DNA from 3 places in the Streptomyces sp. NPDC060064 genome. Region 2 is predicted to be linked to each of the others. Evidence: riboswitches for the same ligand, from Rfam matches in the RefSeq annotation. Region 2 holds a riboswitch; each other region holds the start of a gene.
What was found. A riboswitch is a leader RNA that binds a small molecule or an ion and turns the genes downstream of it on or off. The one in region 2 is predicted to bind cobalamin.
Positions count from the first base shown of each region.

Region 1: it holds a riboswitch for cobalamin, as region 2 does, so the genes downstream of both, metE (5-methyltetrahydropteroyltriglutamate--homocysteine S-methyltransferase) here and ACFWDI_RS12990 (cobalamin biosynthesis protein) in region 2, are expected to answer to the same signal.
Region 3: it holds a riboswitch for cobalamin, as region 2 does, so the genes downstream of both, ACFWDI_RS18630 (ribonucleoside-diphosphate reductase subunit alpha) here and ACFWDI_RS12990 (cobalamin biosynthesis protein) in region 2, are expected to answer to the same signal.

Region 1 covers NZ_JBHWWF010000042.1:39,434-45,591, forward strand. The annotation lists gene aceA (isocitrate lyase) at 1-461, shown strand, start outside; gene aceB (malate synthase A) at 590-2,182, shown strand; gene ACFWDI_RS34880 (3-hydroxybutyryl-CoA dehydrogenase) at 2,179-3,048, shown strand; cobalamin riboswitch at 3,223-3,445, shown strand; gene metE (5-methyltetrahydropteroyltriglutamate--homocysteine S-methyltransferase) at 3,610-5,934, shown strand; gene ACFWDI_RS34890 (DUF6400 family protein) at 6,150-6,158, shown strand, end outside.
Region 2 covers NZ_JBHWWF010000008.1:174,758-180,915, forward strand. The annotation lists gene cobN (cobaltochelatase subunit CobN) at 1-1,855, opposite strand, end outside; gene ACFWDI_RS12985 (cobyric acid synthase) at 1,852-3,432, opposite strand; gene ACFWDI_RS12990 (cobalamin biosynthesis protein) at 3,429-4,394, opposite strand; cobalamin riboswitch at 4,500-4,641, opposite strand; gene ACFWDI_RS12995 (hypothetical protein) at 4,837-5,058, opposite strand; gene ACFWDI_RS13000 (anion permease) at 5,071-6,158, opposite strand, start outside.
Region 3 covers NZ_JBHWWF010000014.1:134,391-140,548, reverse strand. The annotation lists gene ACFWDI_RS18645 (GntR family transcriptional regulator) at 1-160, shown strand, start outside; gene ACFWDI_RS18640 (DUF3311 domain-containing protein) at 405-695, shown strand; gene mctP (monocarboxylate uptake permease MctP) at 692-2,317, shown strand; cobalamin riboswitch at 2,543-2,679, shown strand; gene ACFWDI_RS18630 (ribonucleoside-diphosphate reductase subunit alpha) at 2,821-5,202, shown strand; gene ACFWDI_RS18625 (ribonucleotide-diphosphate reductase subunit beta) at 5,202-6,158, shown strand, end outside.

The DNA of each region.
Region 1 (6,158 bases), on a different contig from region 2:
CCCCGTACGCGGACCTCATCTGGGTCGAGACCGGCACCCCGGACCTGGCGCAGGCCCGCGAGTTCGCCGAGGCCATCCACGCCGAGCACCCCGACCAGATGCTGGCGTACAACTGCTCGCCGTCCTTCAACTGGAGGGCCGCCCTGGACGACGACCAGATCGCCAAGTTCCAGCGGGAGCTGGGCGCGATGGGCTACCGCTTCCAGTTCATCACCCTGGCCGGCTTCCACTCGCTCAACCACGGAATGTTCGACCTGGCCCGCGGCTACGCCGAGCACGGCATGACCGCCTATGTCGACCTGCAGGAGCGCGAGTTCGCCGCGCAGCAGCAGGGCTTCACCGCGGTCAAGCACCAGCGCGAGGTCGGCACCGGCTACTTCGACCTGGTCTCCACCGCCGTCAACCCCGCCTCCTCGACGACGGCGCTGAGCGGCTCCACCGAGGAAGAGCAGTTCCACTAAGCATCACAGGGAGGGCCGAGCCGGACCTCAACTCCCGGCTCGGCCCCGTCCAGTCAGCCCGTGTCCAGGTGAGCACCGTACGGCCCTTCCGTCCCGCACGCCCTCACCGCTCCGCTGAGGAGACCTGCATGTCAACCACTGCTCTGACCAGCACAGTCCAGGTCCTCGGTGCACCGGGTGACCGTCACGACGAGATCCTCACTCCCGCCGCGCTGGAGTTCATCGGCCGCCTCGACGCTGCCTTTGCCGGCCGGCGTTTCGAACTGCTCGCCGAGCGCCGACGCCGCACCGAGCGGATCGCCTCCGGTACCCCGCTCGACTTCTCGCGCGCCACCCCGGCCATCCGCACCGCCCCCGACTGGCGGGTCGCCCCGCCCGCGCCGGGCCTGACCGATCGCCGGGTGGAGATCACCGGCCCGCCCGAGCGGCGAATGACCGTCAACGCCCTCAACTCCGGCGCGAAGGTGTGGATGGCGGACTTCGAGGACGCCACCTCGCCCACCTGGGACAACATCATCGGCGGTCAGCTGAACCTGCTCGACGCCATCGAGCGCCGCATCGACTTCACCACACCGGAGGGCAAGGAGTACCGGCTCGGCGACGACCTGGCGACGATCATGGTCCGCCCACGGGGCTGGCACCTCACGGAGAAGCACCTCGTCGTCGACGGCCGCCCCGTCGCCGCGTCGCTCGTCGACTTCGGGCTGTATTTCTTCCACTGCGCACAGCGGCAGATCGAGGCCGGCCACGGCCCGTACTTCTATCTGCCCAAGCTGGAGAACCACTACGAAGCCCGCCTGTGGAACGACGTCTTCGTCCTCGCACAGGAACTGCTCGACATCCCCCGCGGCACCGTCCGCGCCACCGTCCTCATCGAGACCATCACCGCCGCGTTCGAGATGGAAGAGATCCTCCACGAGCTGCGCGAACACAGCGCCGGGCTCAACGCGGGCCGCTGGGACTACCTCTTCAGCCTGATCAAGAACCTTGGCCACCGCCCCGACTTCGTCCTCCCGGACCGGGCCAAGGTCACCATGACCGCGCCATTCATGCGCGCCTACACCGAACTGCTCGTACGCACCTGCCACAAGCGCGGCGCCCACGCCATCGGCGGCATGGCAGCCCACGTCCCCAGCCGCGACGCCCAGACCAACGAGGCGGCGCTCGCCAAGGTCCGGCTCGACAAGGAACGCGAGGCGGAGGACGGCTTCGACGGCTCCTGGGTCGCCCACCCCGGACTCGTGCCCGTCTGCCGTGACGTCTTCGACAGCGTCCTGGGCGACCGGCCCCACCAGATCGAGCGCACCCGCGACGACGTCGAGGTGACCGCCGACGACCTCGTTGCTGTCCGGCGCACCGCCGGACCGCCCACCTCCGAAGGCGTCCGCTCGAACATCGCCGTCGCCCTGCGTTACTTCGACGCCTGGCTGCGCGGCAGCGGCGCCGTCGCGCTGTACGGGCTGATGGAGGACGCGGCCACGGCAGAGATCGCCCGCTGCCAGATCTGGCAGTGGATACGCCACGGCCTCGTCGAGCGCGACACGGTGGTCGCGCTGCTGGACGACGAGATCGCCGCTCTCGGGGCGGAGTACCCCTGGGCCCGAGTGGACGAAGTCCGCGCGATCTTCGAACGCACCGCCCTGGCCAGGGACTTGCCGGCCTTCTTCACCGCCGACGCATACGCCCGCCACCTCGTTCGACGATCGGAAGTGCAGTCATGAACGGATCCCTCACCAGGGTCGGCGTGGTCGGCGGCGGCCAGATGGGGGCCGGCATAGCCGAGGTCTGCGCTCGCGCCGGGCTTGACACGGTGGTCTGCGAGGCGGATGCCACAGCGGCCCGCGGGGCCCGGGAACGTGTGGCGCTGTCCCTCGAACGCGCCGTCCAGCGCGGCAAGCTGGACCGGCTCTCCGCCGAAGACGCTCTGGCACGCCTTGTGTTCACCGGCAGCCTCGACGATCTGGCCGACCGGCAGCTCGTCGTCGAGGCCGTCGTCGAGAACGCCGACGCGAAGACCGAGGTCTTCGCGGCCCTGGACAAGGTCGTCGAGGATCCGGAGGCGATTCTGGCCACCAACACCTCGTCCATCCCGGTCATGCGCCTGGGCATGGCCACACACCGCGCCGACCGCGTCCTGGGACTGCACTTCTTCAACCCGGTGCCTGTCCTGCCGCTCGTGGAGGTCGTGGCATCTCTGCACACCGCACCCGAGGCGGTGACGGCAGTCGAGGAGTTCGCGACCGGCACGCTGGGCAAGACGGTGGTCCGCTCCCAGGACCGGGCCGGCTTCGTCGTCAACGCCCTGCTCATCCCGTATCTCCTCTCGGCGGTCCGCATGGCCGAGTCCGGCTTCGCCACCGCCGCCGACGTCGACGCGGGGATGGAGCTCGGCTGCGCCCATCCCATGGGGCCGCTCAAGCTGGCGGACCTGATCGGCCTGGACACTGTCGCGGCCATCGCGGAGTCGCTGTACGACGAGTTCAAGGAACCTCTCTACGCCCCGCCACCGCTGCTCCAGCGGATGGTCGAGGCGGGGCTGCTCGGCCGCAAGTCGGGCCGGGGGTTCCACACCTACGACCGGGGCTGAGGGGCCCGGGTTCGCCGCCGGGGCTGAGGGGCCCCGCGGCTGCTGCGGAGCGGGGCGCGGAGCGGTTTGACTGAGCTGCCCCGCGCCCTGCTGTGTTGCTCGTGCCTGAGCCACATGGCTCAGATCACCGTCCGGAATGTGAACAACTGTATTCGTACTCAAGGGCCGCCCTCTAGGCTGGCCGACGCAGCTGGTTCGTCCTGTCAGCCAGGCAGGAGCGTCGTAAGAGGGAACCCGGTGAAAATCCGGGACTGCCCCGCAGCGGTGAGCGGGAACGACCGCCGTCATACGCACTGGACCCGGCCGGGTCTGGGAAGCGACGGCCAGTAGGAGTCCGCCGGGAGACCGGCAGACGTGCCCGCGAGTCCGAAGACCTGCCCGTTGCCCGTACGCGACTCGATCGCGTGCGGAGATCCCGGTGACCTCGAGGGCGGGTCGGCGTACCTACCAGACGGACGGCCGCGCGCACGGCGCGAGACCGTGCCGTCCGGTTCGTCACCCCTTCGCGTTCTCTGCCCGTCGCCGGGTTCCACAGGAGACATACTCGCGAAGGAGAGTTCCGTGACCAGCTTGTCCACAGCCGCGGCAGCACGGGCCACCGTGTACGGCTACCCCCGTCAGGGCCAGAACCGTGAACTGAAGAAGGCCATCGAGGGCTACTGGAAGGGCCGCGTCACCGCCGCAGCCCTCCGGGAGACCGCCGCCGAGCTGCGCCGTGCCAACTGGCAGCAGCTCACCGAAGCCGGCATCCACGAGGTCCCGACCGGCGACTTCTCGTACTACGACCACGTCCTGGACACCAGCGTCATGGTCGGCGCGATCCCTGCCCGCCACCGTGCCGCCGTCGAGGCAGGCTCCCTGGACGGCTACTTCGCGATGGCACGCGGCACCCAGGACGTCGCGCCGCTGGAGATGACCAAGTGGTTCGACACCAACTACCACTACCTGGTCCCCGAACTCGGCCCCGACACCGTCTTCACCGCCGACTCCACCAAGCAGGTCGCCGAGCTCAAGGAAGCCATTGCGCTCGGTCACACCGCCCGGCCGGTGCTCGTCGGACCGGTCACCTATCTGCTGCTGGCCAAGCCCGCCCCCGGCGTTGCCGCCGACTTCGAGCCGATCACTCTGCTGGACCGACTGCTGCCGGTGTACGCCGAGGTGCTGTCCGACCTGCGGGCCGCCGGCGCCGAGTGGGTGCAGCTGGACGAACCCGCCCTTGTGCAGGACCGCACCCGCGCGGACCTGAACGCCGCGGCCCGTGCCTACCGCGACCTCGGTGGTCTCGACGACCGGCCCAAGCTGCTCGTCGCCTCCTACTTCGACCGGCTCGGTGAGGCCCTGCCCATCCTCGCCAAGGCCCCCGTCGACGGTCTCGCGCTGGACTTCACCGAAGCCGCCGCGGCCAATCTCGACGACCTGGCCGCGGTCGGCGGGCTGCCCGGCAAGCGCCTGGTCGCCGGAGTCGTCAACGGCCGCAACATCTGGATCAACGACTTCGAGAAGTCCCTGTCCACGCTGGGCACCCTGCTCGGCCTGGCCGGCCAGGTCGACGTCGCCGCCTCCTGCTCGCTGCTGCATGTCCCGCTCGACAGCTCCGCCGAGCGGGACATCGACCCGCAGATCGCCCGCTGGCTCGCCTTCGCCCGGCAGAAGACCGCCGAGATCGTCGCCCTCGCCCGCGGTCTCGCCCAGGGCACCGACACCATCGCAGCCGAACTCGCCGCCAACCGCGCCGATCTCAACTCCAGGGCGGGCTCGGCGATCACACGTGACCCGGCGGTGCGTGCCCGGGCAGCCGCGGTCACTGACACGGACGGCCGCCGCTCCCAGCCGTACCCCGAGCGGGCCGCCGCCCAGCGTGCCCACCTCGGCCTGCCGCTGCTGCCCACGACGACCATCGGCTCCTTCCCCCAGACGACCGAACTGCGCACCGCCCGGTCCGATCTGCGTGCGGGAAGGATCGACACCGCCGGCTACGAGGGGCGCATCGAGGCGGAGATCCGCGAGGTCATCTCCTTCCAGGAGAAGACCGGTATCGACGTCCTGGTGCACGGCGAGCCCGAACGCAACGACATGGTGCAGTATTTCGCCGAGCAGCTGACGGGGTATCTCGCCACTGAGCACGGCTGGGTCCAGTCGTACGGCACCCGCTACGTCCGCCCGCCGATCCTGGCCGGCGACATCTCACGCCCCGAACCGATGACGATCCGCTGGACGTCGTACGCCCAATCGCTCACCGACCGCCCCGTCAAGGGCATGCTCACCGGCCCCGTCACCATGCTCGCCTGGTCCTTCGTCCGCGACGATCAGCCGCTCGGCGACACCGCACGCCAGGTCGCCCTCGCCCTGCGCGACGAGGTCAACGACCTGGAGGCAGCGGGCAGTTCGGTGATCCAGGTCGACGAGCCCGCGCTGCGCGAAACCCTCCCGCTTCGGGCCGCCGACCACGGGGTGTACCTGGCCTGGGCGACGGAGGCGTTCCGCCTCGCCACAAGTGGCGTGCGCCCGGACACCCAGATCCACACCCATATGTGCTACGCCGAGTTCGGCGACATCGTCCAGGCCATCGACGACCTCGACGCCGACGTCATCAGCCTGGAGGCAGCCCGCTCCCACATGCAGGTCGCACGCGAACTCGCCGGTCACGGCTACCCGCGCGAGGCCGGCCCCGGCGTCTACGACATCCACTCCCCGCGCGTGCCCAGCGCTGACGAAGCAGCAGCCCTGCTCCGCAAAGGACTCAAAGCGATTCCGGCCGAACGTCTGTGGGTCAACCCGGACTGCGGCCTGAAGACCCGCGGCTGGGCGGAGACCAAGGCGTCCCTCGAGCACCTGGTTGCGGCGGCTCACGAGGTCAGGGCTGAGCTTCGGACTGAGGCTTCCTGACTCAAGGCGGGTGCCGGAGCGGGGGACCGATGGACCCCGCTCCGGCACCCGGACAGGGGGGTGACCGCCCAGGCGCCCCGTGCACGCCACACGACGAGCGATTGGGTGACACTCGTCCTGGGTCCACCTTCGGGTGCCGCCGCGGTCGCCGACCTGTTGTGACTTCTCCCACCTGCTCTTGCCGGAGCGAGGATGGCTTACCTACGTTCGGTCGCATGTCCTCC
Region 2 (6,158 bases):
GCGTCCAGATCTGCGCCCGTACGGCCGGCGCCTTCGTCGGGTCGAGATCGCTGACGAGCGCGTACTCGTCGAGCAGCTGCTCCAGCTTGGCCAGGTCGCCGTAGGTGTCGGCACGCGCCATCGGCGGCACCAGATGGTCCACGACGGTGGCGTGACCGCGGCGCTTGGCCTGGGTGCCCTCGCCCGGGTCGTTGACGATGAACGGGTACACCAGAGGCAGTTCGCCGAGCACCGCGTCAGGACCGCAGCCCGCCGACAGTCCGAGCCCCTTGCCCGGCAGCCACTCCATGGTGCCGTGCTTGCCCATGTGCACGATCGCGTCCGCGCCGAAGCTGTTGTCCAGCCAGCGGTACGCCGCCATGTAGTGGTGCGAGGGCGGCATATCGGGGTCGTGGTAGATCGCGATCGGGTTCTCGCCGAAGCCGCGCGGCGGCTGGATCATCACGACGACGTTCCCGAACTGCAGGGACGCCAGCACGATCTCGTCGCCGTCGACGTACAGGCTGCCCGGCGGCTCGCCCCAGTGCTCCAGCATTCCGTCGCGCAGGTCCGGCTCCAGCTTGTCGAACCAGGCGCGGTAGTCGGCGAGCGGCACGCGCGCGGGGGCGGCGGCCAGCTGCTCCTCGGTCAGCCACTCCACATCGTGACCACCGGCGTTGATCAGCCGGTGGATCAGCTCGTCGCCGTTGTCGGGGTAGCCCTCCACGGCGTAACCGGCGTCGCGCAGCGCGTCCAGCACCCGCACGGCGGACGCCGGGGTGTCGAGACCGACGGCGTTGCCGACCCGTGAATGCTTGGTCGGGTAGGCGGTGAAGACGAGCGCGAGCTTCTTCTCGGCGTTCGGCTTGTGCTTCAACCGGGCGTGGCGTACGGCGATTCCGGCAACGCGTCCGGCGCGCTCCGGGTCGGCGACATACACCGGCACGTCGTCGGGGCCCTGCTCCTTGAAGGAGAACGGGACCGTGATGATCCGCCCGTCGAACTCGGGGATCGCCACCTGCATCGCCGCGTCCATGGGGGACAGGGCCGCGTCCGACGCCTCCCAGGTGGCCTTCGACGAGGTCAGGCACAGTCCCTGCAGCACCGGCACATTGAGCTCGGCGAGCGCGCCGATGTCCCAGGCCTCGTCGTCCCCGCCGGCGCTGGCGTCACTCGCCCGCGTGCCGCCCGCCGCCAGCACCGTGGCGACCAGCGCATCGGTCCTGGCGAGCAGCTCGTACAGCTCGGCGTCGGCGCCGCGCAGCGAACCGCAGTACACGGGAAGGGCGTTGGACCCGCGGGCCTCGATCGCGTCGCACAGCGTGTCGACGAATCCGGTGTTGCCGGAGAGCTGGTGCGCGCGGTAGAAGAGCACGCCGACGCTCGGCCGCCCCTCCACATACGCACGCGCGCCGTGCACGCCCCACTCCGGCATCTTCTGCGGCTCGGCACTGTGCCTGTCCCGCGCGTCCGCGGCACGACCGTGACCGGCCAGCAGCACGTCCTCCGTCAGGAACCGGGACAGCTCGACGAGGTTCCCGGGCCCGCCCTCGACGAGATACTGCAGGGCCTCCGCGACAGCACCCGCGTGCACGGACGACTCGGCCATCAACTCCGCGTCGGGCACCGCCTCGCCGCCCAGCAGCACGGTCGGAATCCCGGACGCCTTGAGGACCGCGAGCCCGTCCTCCCAGGCCCGCTTCCCGCCGAGCAGCCGTACGACCGCGACGGACGCGCCCGCGATGAGCGCGGGCAGCTCCTCCGCCACATCGATACGGGTCGGATTGCCGATGCGGTAGGGCGCGCCGGAGGCCCGGGCCGCCAGCAGATCCGTATCGGCGGTGGACAGCAACAGCACGGTGCTCTCGGTGCTCATGGCGCTCCAGGTGCGATGAAGGGAAGTCCTGAGGGTGCGCCCGACTCGATGAGCCGCAGCAGCGCATCCGTATCCGCGTGTTCTTCGATGAGATCGCCGAGGCGGTCCAGCTGCTCTTCGCGCAGCGCGCCGAAGCTGGTGTCGGGCGCGGGCACGAACCGCCGGCCCGCGGCCTCGGCGACGTCGCGCAGGAACGCCCGGCGGAAGCCGTCGCTCTCCAGCGATCCGTGCCAGTGCGTACCCCGGACGGCGCCGACCCGGCAGCCGTCCAGGCTGTGTCCGTCGCCATCGGAGATGAACGTGTCGCCGCCGAGTACTTCGGCGACGCCGTGGTGGATCTCGTAGCCCTCCACGCGTTCACCCAGGGCCTCGCCGACCGGCCGGGCGAGGGTCTTCTCGCGCGCGAACCGCACCCGCACGGGCAGCAGTCCAAGCCCCTGGACACGGCCCGCCCGCGACTCGACCTCGTCCTCGATGTGCTCGCCGAGGAGCTGGAAACCGCCGCAGACACCGAGCACGGGCCGCCCCTCGGCAGCCCGGCGCGCCAGCGCGTCGGCCAGCCCGCGCTCCTTGAGCCACTCCAGGGCCCTGACCGTGCCCCGGGTTCCCGGCACGACCACCAGGTCGGCGTCGACAAGTTCCTCGGCCCGGTCCACGAACCGCACGACGACACCCGGCTCGGCGGCCAGCGCGTCCACGTCCGTGAAGTTGGACATCAGCGGCACGGCACAGACCGCGACCCGCAGTATGTCCTCGCCCACGGGCGGCGCGACCACCGACTCCCGTACCGCGCCGCGCAGCGAGACCCGCAGCCCGTCCTCCTCGTCGATGCCGAGCCCGTGGGCGTACGGCAGAATCCCGTATGTGTGCCGCCCGGTCAGCCCGCGCAGCATCTCGATACCGGGCTCCAGCAGCGACACATCGCCGCGGAACTTGTTGACGATGTATCCGGCGACCAGCGCCTGATCCTCGGCGCTGAGCAGCGCGGTGGTCCCGAAGAACGAGGCGAAGACCCCACCGCGGTCGATGTCTCCGACCACCAGCACCGGGAGCTGTGCCGCTCGCGCGATGCCCATGTTCACGATGTCCGTACGCCGCAGATTGATCTCGGCCGGACTGCCCGCCCCCTCGCAGATCACGGCTTCATACGTGCCCCGCAGCTCCTCCAGGCACTCCACGACGGTCCCGAGCAGCGCCTCCTGCCGCCCACCGCGCAGCATTTTCCCGGGGGACGCCCCCTCAGACCCCCCGAAGAACCCGCGGGCGCTCAGTTCGCCCACCGGTTTGCCCATCAGGACCACCTGGCTCGACCGGTCGCTGCCCGGCTTGAGCAGCACGGGATTCATCAGCGCGCTCGGCTCCACGCGCGCGGCCTGCGCCTGCATGGCCTGCGCCCGGCCGATCTCCGCGCCCTCGCGCGTCACGAACGAATTGAGGGACATGTTCTGCCCCTTGAAGGGCGCGACCTTCACCCCCCGCCGCACCAGCCATCGGCAGATCCCGGCCGTGACGACGCTCTTGCCCGCGTCGGACGTGGTCCCCGCCACCAGCAGCCCGCCGCCTCTGCGCCTGCTCATCCCCGCCCCTTTCCCGCGCGCCGCGCGCGCAGTGCGTGACCCGCCAGGCGGCCCGCCGCGCAGGTCGCCAGTGTCAGCCAGCCGACGCGCCGCGAGAGCCGTACGGCGCGTTCGATGTCGCCGAACTCCACCGGGCGCCCGGTGGAGTTGAGTACGGGACGGTGCTCCACCCGGCCGCCGTACGAGAGGGTCCCGCCCAGCCGTACGCCGAGCGCCCCCGCGAACGCAGCCTCCACCGGGCCCGCGTTCGGGCTCGGGTGCTTCTTCGCATCGGCCCGCCAGGCCCGTACGGCTCCGCGCGCATCCCCGCCCGCGAGAACCGCGAGTCCCGCGGTGAGCCGGGCCCCCGGCCAGCCGGCCACATCGTCGAGCCGCGCCGAGGCCCAGCCGAACCTCCGGTATTTGGCCGACTTGTGCCCGACCATCGCGTCCAGCGTGTTGACGGCACGGAACCCCACCAGACCCGGCACGCCCGCGACGGCGCCCCAGACCAGCGCGCCCACCACGGCGTCGGAGGTGTTCTCGGCGACGGACTCGACGACGGCGCGTGCGATCTGCTGCTCGTCCAGCGCCTGCGGATCGCGCCCGCACAGATGCGGCAGGCGCTCCCGCGCCACGTCCACGTCACCGGCGGCGAGCGCGCCGCCGATGGCCCGCGCCTCGCGGCCCAGCGACGTACCTCCGACGACGGCCCAGGTGGCCGCGGCGATCAGTGCGACGGATGCGCGGCCGCGGCCCCGTACACCGCGCGCGAGAACCGCGGCGGCACCCGCGGCGCCTCCGGCGCACACGGCGGTGTGCAGTGCGCCCCAGCCACGGTGGTCACGCCACAGGACATGCTCGACAGCGCCCGCGGCCCGCCCGAACGCGGCGACCGGATGCCCGCGGCGGGGATCGCCGAGCAGCAGGTCGCCGGCCAGGCCGGCGGTGGCGCCGTACACGAATTCACGGTCGGCACGCATGGGTTCAGGCCGACGCTTCGCCTCGAACGACCCTCGTACTCACAGCAGGAACTGAACCGCAGCCGGGCATGGCGATATGTCCTCACTCAGGGTGTCCGCGCCCTGGTTCGACGTGACCGGCGGTGAGAGTTCCTGGCTTCCGGGGACTGCTCCCCGGTGACAGTGGCGGGACCGCGCCGGATTTGCACCGGCTTCCTCTTCTGCCGCCGTAGATGGCTTCGGCAGTCCACCACGCTGCGAGAACGACCGTCAACTTGCCTTTGACCTGCGATGCAAGAGTGTGTTGGGGCACACATGTGGGGCGGTTTTCCGCCAGGTGTCGAAAACGGGCCGTACCGTCACGTCGCCCGCGACGCGAGAGCCGGGCCGGGTCACCCGAAGGGGTGCCCGGCCCGGCCTGTGAAGCGGTTGATGCAACTCGTGAAGCCGGTGAACCGTGCCGTCAGATGACGATCAGATAGATCCCGTACGCCACGGCCGCCGCGCAGAGCGCGAAGCAGGCGTACGCGCCGGTGCGTGCCAGGGCCGCGGAACCGCCCTGCGCGGCCGCCGACTCCTGCTTGGTCAGGCCGACGATGCCCAGGGTGAACAGACCCACGAGGGCGACGGTGGCGACGAGGCTCACGCCGAAGACGGAGCCGAGAGCTGCCCAGTCGATGTTCATGCTGATCTGTCCTTACACCGTGGCCGGCTGCGTCGGCTCGGAGTCGGTGGGGGCCGGAGCCGGGATGGTGGTCTTGAAGTCCTGCGCGGGCGTGCCGGCCGGCGGCGGGGTGACGGCCGCGATGGCGGTGGTCACGACACCCGCGGGCTCGGCGTCGGCGTCCACCGCGTTGACGTTGGTGTGGTCGACCACCTGGCGGCGGGAGATGAACCAGATCGCGGCGCAGGCGCCGATCAGGAAGGCCGCGACGACCGCGACACCCCAGTCGCCCTGCCTGGACACGAACTCCGAGCCCGCGGCGACCAGACCCGCGGCCGGCAGGGTCAGACCCCAGGCGACGAACATCCGGGTGGCGGTGGACCAGCGGACCACGCCGCCCTTGCGGCCCAGGCCCGCGCCCATCACGGCGCCGGAGCAGGAGTGCGTGGTCGACAGGGAGAAGCCGAGGTTGGAGGAGGCGAGAATGACGCTGGCCGCGCTGGTCTGGGCGGCGAAGCCCTGCTGCGGCTGGAGGTCGGTGAGGCCCGTGCCCAGGGTGCGGATGATGCGCCAGCCGCCGAGGTAGGTGCCCATCGCGATCGCGAGACCGGCGGAGAGGATGACCCACATCGGGGGGTTGGAGCCGGGGGAGAGGACGCCGCCGGCGACGAGCGCCAGCGTGATGACGCCCATGGTCTTCTGGGCGTCATTGGTGCCGTGGGCCAGGGAGACCAGGCCCGCCGAGGCGATCTGGCCGGCGCGGTAGCCCTTTGCGGTGGCCTTCTCGTCGGCGTTCTTGCCGATCTTGTACGTCAGCCGGGCGGCGAGGAACGCCGCGAGGCCGGCGACCAGCGGGGCCGCGATCGCGGGGATCAGCACCTTGGTGACGACCGTGCCGCCATTGACGCCGCTGACGCCGACCGAGGCGATGGTGGCGCCGATCAGACCGCCCATGAGGGCGTGCGAGGAACTGGACGGCAGGCCGATCAGCCAGGTCATCAGGTTCCAGAGGATGGCGCCGACGAGCGCAGCAAAGATGACTTCGGGTGTGATGCCTGACTCGGTGACGATGCCGCTGGAGATCGTCTTGGCGACCTCCACCGACAGGAACGCGCCGACGA
Region 3 (6,158 bases), on a different contig from region 2:
GCGCGAGGCGGGGCTGCTCGGTACGGACGTGGGCCTGCCGATGCTGATGCTGTCGCGCCACTCGCTCGACGCGCAGGGCGAGCCCGTGGAGTGGGTGCGCTCGGTGTACCGGGGCGACCGGTACAAGTTCGTGGCGAGACTTCAGCGCCCCGCACCCTGAACCGACCCTGAACCGGTCCCTGAACCGCGGTCCGGCCCGCACACCCTGCCCCGCCGAGGTTCATCGGCACAGCGCCGCAACTGCCGTTGCGGCGCTATGTCATGTTTGCGGCCACCGTGCCCGGGCGCGACGCGAAGTCGTTGCCGTACCGATATGCGGACGGGGGTGACTCGGTTCGAAAGCCTCGCCTACATTTCCTGCGCATTACAGGTACAGGTGATCAGCGAGGGGACGGAGTCGCCGTATGTCAGCAGAGCCTGAGGCGCCAGAAGCGCCGGAAGTGCCTGAAGTTCCTGAAGCGAAACCACCGGTCATCACGCCGGTGCGCGTGATCGTCGCCCTCTGCCTCTTCGCGCCGTTTGTGGCAATGCTCTGGGTCAGTTCGTATGCGAAGACCGAACCGGCCTTCATCGGGATCCCGTTCTTCTACTGGTACCAGATGCTCTGGGTGGTCATCTCGACCGCACTCACCATGATCGCTTACCAGCTGTGGCAGCGTGACCAGCGCGCCCGCAAGGGAGGTGCGTCGAAGTGAAGGACGGCGTGAACGGCGTCGCGCTCGGCGTCTTCATCTTCTTCTTCCTGGCCGTCACGGTCATGGGCTTCCTGGCCGCGCGCTGGCGCAAGGCCGAGAGCGACAGCCTCGACGAATGGGGCCTGGGCGGCCGTTCGTTCGGCACCTGGGTCACCTGGTTCCTGCTCGGCGGCGACCTGTACACGGCGTACACCTTCGTCGCCGTCCCGGCGGCGATCTACGCGGCGGGCGCGGCGGGCTTCTTCGCCGTGCCGTACACGATCCTCGTCTACCCGCTGATCTTCACCTTTCTGCCGCGGCTGTGGTCGGTGTCGCACAAGCACGGATACGTCACCACTTCGGACTTCGTGCGCGGGCGCTGGGGCTCGAAGGGCCTCTCGCTGGCGGTCGCCGTCACCGGCATCCTGGCGACGATGCCGTACATCGCGCTCCAACTGGTCGGCATCCAGGCGGTACTCGATGTGATGGGCGTCGGCGGTGGCGAGACGACCAGCTGGTTCGTCAAGGACCTGCCGCTGCTGATCGCCTTCGGTGTGCTGGCGGCGTACACCTACTCGTCCGGCCTGCGGGCGCCGGCGCTGATCGCGTTCGTCAAGGATGCGCTGATCTACATCGTCATCGCGGTGGCGATCATCTACATCCCGATCAAGCTCGGCGGCTTCGACGACATCTTCGCGAAGGCGGGCGACGCGTTCGCGCAGATCAACCCGGCGACGGAGAAGCCACGGGGTGCGCTGGCGCCGGGCGAGGCGGGCCAGTGGGGTTACGCGACGCTGGCGCTGGGCTCGGCGCTCGCGCTCTTCATGTATCCGCACTCGATCACGGCGACGCTGTCCTCGCGCAGCCGTGATGTGATCCGCCGCAACACCACGATCCTGCCGCTGTACTCGCTGATGCTGGGTCTGCTGGCGCTGCTCGGGTTCATGGCGATCGCGGCCGGTATCAAGGTGCAGAACGGTCAGCTGGCGATCCCTCAGCTGTTCGAGACGATGTTCCCGGACTGGTTCGCGGGTGTGGCGTTCGCGGCGATCGGCATCGGCGCGCTGGTGCCGGCGGCGATCATGTCGATCGCGGCGGCGAATCTGTTCACCCGGAACATCTACAAGGACTTCATCAAGCCGGACGCGACGCCCGCGCAGGAGACGAAGGTCTCCAAGCTGGTCTCGCTGCTGGTGAAGGTGGGCGCGCTGGTCTTCGTTCTGACGATGGACAAGACAGTGGCGATCAACTTCCAGCTCCTTGGCGGCATCTGGATCCTCCAGACCTTCCCGGCTCTGGTCGGCGGCCTGTTCACGCGCTGGTTCCACCGCTGGGCGCTGCTGGCGGGCTGGGCGGTCGGCATGATCTACGGCACGTCGGCGGCGTACGGAGTCGCGAGCCCGACACAGAAGCACTTCGGCGGCTCGTCGGCGGAGATCCCCGGCCTCGGCGAGATCGGCTACATCGGCCTCACGGCGTTCATCCTGAACGTGGTGGTGACGGTGGTCCTGACGTTCGCCATGCGGGCGCTGGGGGCCCCGGAGGGCGTCGACGAGACCAGCCCGTCGGACTACACGGCGGACGCGGGCGACGCGGGCGTCCAGGTGGAACTGCCGTCGGCGACGGCAGGGGTGAGTCACTGACGGTCGGGCCGGCGTGAGGGCCGTTGCGTTTCCCGGGAGGGGCGCGACGGCCCTTGGCTGTTGGGCGGGCAGCAAATCAAGCCCCGCACATCAAGCCACAACGGCGATTGAGGCGCGGGGTCCGGGGCGGATATCCAGACCGTCCCCGGGATCACCTTGCTCCCTTACGCGTTGGAGCCGCAGTGCGCCATGACACAACATGTGGGGGGTGCCGCATCAAGCGGCCCCCACATGTATGCTCATGGTCGCTGTCGACGCAGGGGAATCCGGTGTGAATCCGGAACTGTCCCGCAACGGTGTGATGCGGTGCGCTTTGTCGTACCCCGCCAGTCCGAGGACCTGCCGACGGTGCATCCGGCTCGACCGAACCGGGTGCCGAGACGTCCGGGCCTCGCGGTTGGGCCGGTGGACGCCGTGCGGTGTGCTGCCCTTCGACGGGTACGTACGCCCGTACCGGCCTCCCCTCCCCCGCCGGCCCAGAGCCGAGCGAGGGAGAGCACCACGTGACCATCGCGCCAGCCGATCCGGCTTCAGGCATCTCCGAGCAGGTGGCCGACGGCCCCGGGACCGCACTGCTGCGGACCCTCACGGACCTCACCGCCGATCTGCCCGACACCGACCCCGGACGTGTCGCCGCCGCCGCGCTGCGCGGCCGGCACGCCGGGTCGGACGCGGCCGAGCTGCGGAGCCTCGCCACCGACGCGGCCGCGGGGCTGATCTCCGAGGACCCTGCCTACTCGCGGCTCGCCGCCCGCCTGCTGACCCGTCATATCGCGGACGAGGCAGCCGGACAGGGCTCGGTGGCCTTCTCCGCATCCGTCGCGGTCGGGCACCGCGAGGGCCTGATCGCGGACCGTACGGCCGAGTTCGTGACGCTGCACGCCGCGCGGCTGGATGCCCTCGTCGACCAGACCGCCGACGACCGCTTCGGCTACTTCGGTCTGCGCACCCTCTACAGCCGCTATCTGCTCCGGCACCCGATCACCCGTCAGGTCATCGAGACCCCGCAGCACTTCATGCTGCGCGTCGCCTGCGGCCTCGCCGAGGACGCTTCGGTCCGTGCCCTGGACGAGGTCGCCGCGCTGTACGGCCTGATGAGCCGCCTCGACTACCTCCCTTCCTCGCCCACGCTCTTCAACTCCGGCACCCGCCACCCGCAGATGTCCTCCTGCTATCTGCTGGACTCGCCGCTGGACGAGCTCGACTCGATCTACGACCGCTACCACCAGGTGGCCCGTCTTTCGAAGCACGCGGGCGGCATCGGCCTCTCCTACTCCCGTATCCGCTCCCGCGGTTCGCTGATCCGGGGCACCAACGGCCACTCCAACGGCATCGTCCCGTTCCTCAAGACCCTCGACGCCTCGGTCGCCGCGGTGAACCAGGGCGGCAGGCGCAAGGGCGCCGCCGCCGTCTACCTGGAGACCTGGCACTCCGACATCGAGGAGTTCCTGGAGCTGCGCGACAACACCGGCGAGGACGCCCGGCGTACGCACAATCTGAACCTCGCGCACTGGATCCCCGACGAGTTCATGCGCCGCGTCGAGGCGGATGCCGACTGGTCGCTGTTCTCGCCCGCGGATGTGCCGGAGCTGGTCGACCTGTGGGGCGACGAGTTCGACGCGGCGTACCGCAAGGCCGAGGCCGCCGGTCTCGCGCAGAAGTCCATGCCGGCCCGTGACCTCTACGGCCGGATGATGCGGACGCTCGCCCAGACCGGCCAGGGCTGGATGACCTTCAAGGACGCCTCCAACCGCACCGCCAACCAGACGGCGGAGCCGGGCCACACGGTCCACTCCTCGAACCTCTGCACCGAGATCCTCGAGGTGACGGACGACGGTGAGACGGCCGTCTGCAACCTCGGCTCGGTCAACCTGGGTGCGTTCGTCGCCGACGGCGGCATCGACTGGGAGCGGCTCGACGAGACCGTCCGTACCGCCGTCACCTTCCTCGACCGTGTCGTCGACATCAACTTCTACCCGACCGAGCAGGCCGGCCGCTCCAACGCCAAGTGGCGGCCGGTGGGCCTGGGCGCGATGGGCCTCCAGGACGTCTTCTTCAAGCTCCGCCTGCCCTTCGACTCGGCCGAGGCGAAGGCGCTCTCCACGAGGATCGCCGAGCGGATCATGCTCGCGGCGTACGAGGCGTCCTGCGACCTCGCCGAGCGCAACGGCCCGCTGCCCGCCTGGTCCCGGACGCGCGCGGCCCGTGGCGTGCTGCACCCGGACCACTACGACGTCGAGCTGAACTGGCCGGAGCGCTGGGACGCGCTGCGCGCCCGGGTCGCCTCGACCGGCATGCGCAACTCCCTGCTGCTCGCCATCGCGCCGACCGCGACCATCGCCTCGATCGCAGGTGTCTACGAGTGCATCGAGCCGCAGGTCTCCAACCTCTTCAAGCGCGAGACACTCAGCGGTGAGTTCCTCCAGGTCAACGGCTACCTGGTGGCGGAGCTGAAGAAGCTGGGCGTCTGGGACGCGCAGACCCGTGAGGCGCTGCGCGAGTCCAGCGGCTCGGTGCAGGGCTTCAGCTGGATCCCGGCCGACGTCCGCGCGCTGTACCGCACGGCGTGGGAGATCCCGCAGCGCGGCCTGATCGACATGGCGGCGGCCCGTACGCCGTTCCTGGACCAGAGCCAGTCGCTGAACCTCTTCCTGGAGACGCCGACGATCGGGAAGCTCAGCTCGATGTACGCGTACGCCTGGAAGCAGGGGCTGAAGACGACGTACTACCTGCGCTCCCGGCCGGCGACGCGGATCGCCCGTGCGGCCGGCTCCGGCGCTGCGGCGACCGCCGCCTCCATCCCCGTACAGCAGTCGTCGGCCCCCGACGCGGACGCGATCGCCTGCTCCCTCGAAAACCCCGAGTCCTGCGAGGCCTGCCAGTAATGACCACCCCGAACACCGAGAAGAACCTGCTGGACCCGGGCTTCGAACTGACCCTGCGTCCGATGCGTTACCCGGACTTCTACGAGCGCTACCGCGACGCGATCAAGAACACCTGGACCGTGGAGGAGGTCGATCTCCACTCCGACGTGGCCGACCTCGCCAAGCTCTCCGCCGGTGAGCAGCACATGATCGGCCGGCTGGTCGCGTTCTTCGCGACGGGTGACTCGATCGTCTCCAACAACCTGGTGCTGACGCTCTACAAGCACATCAACTCCCCGGAGGCGCGGCTCTATCTGAGCCGTCAGCTCTTCGAGGAGGCGGTGCACGTCCAGTTCTATCTGACGCTGCTCGACACCTATCTGCCGGACCCGGACGACCGCGCGGCCGCCTTCGACGCGGTCGAGGAGATCCCCTCCATCCGCGAGAAGGCCCAGTTCTGTTTCAAGTGGATGGACTCGGTCGAGAAGATCGACCGGCTGGAGTCGAAGGCCGACCGCCGTCGCTTCCTGCTGAACCTGATCTGCTTCGCGGCGTGCATCGAGGGCCTGTTCTTCTACGGCGCGTTCGCGTACGTCTACTGGTTCCGCTCCCGCGGTCTGCTGCACGGTCTGGCCACCGGCACCAACTGGGTGTTCCGGGACGAGACGATGCACATGAACTTCGCCTTCGAGGTCGTGGACACCGTCCGCAAGGAGGAGCCCGAGCTCTTCGACGATGCGCTCCAGCAGCAGGTCACCGACATGCTGAAGGAGGCCGTCGAGGCGGAGCTGCAGTTCGGCCGCGATCTGTGCGGCGACGGTCTGCCCGGTATGAACACCGAGTCGATGCGCGAATACCTCCAGTGCGTCGCCGACCAGCGGCTGACGCGGCTGGGCTTCGCTCCGGTGTACGGCTCGGAGAATCCGTTCTCCTTCATGGAGCTGCAGGGCGTCCAGGAGCTGACGAACTTCTTCGAG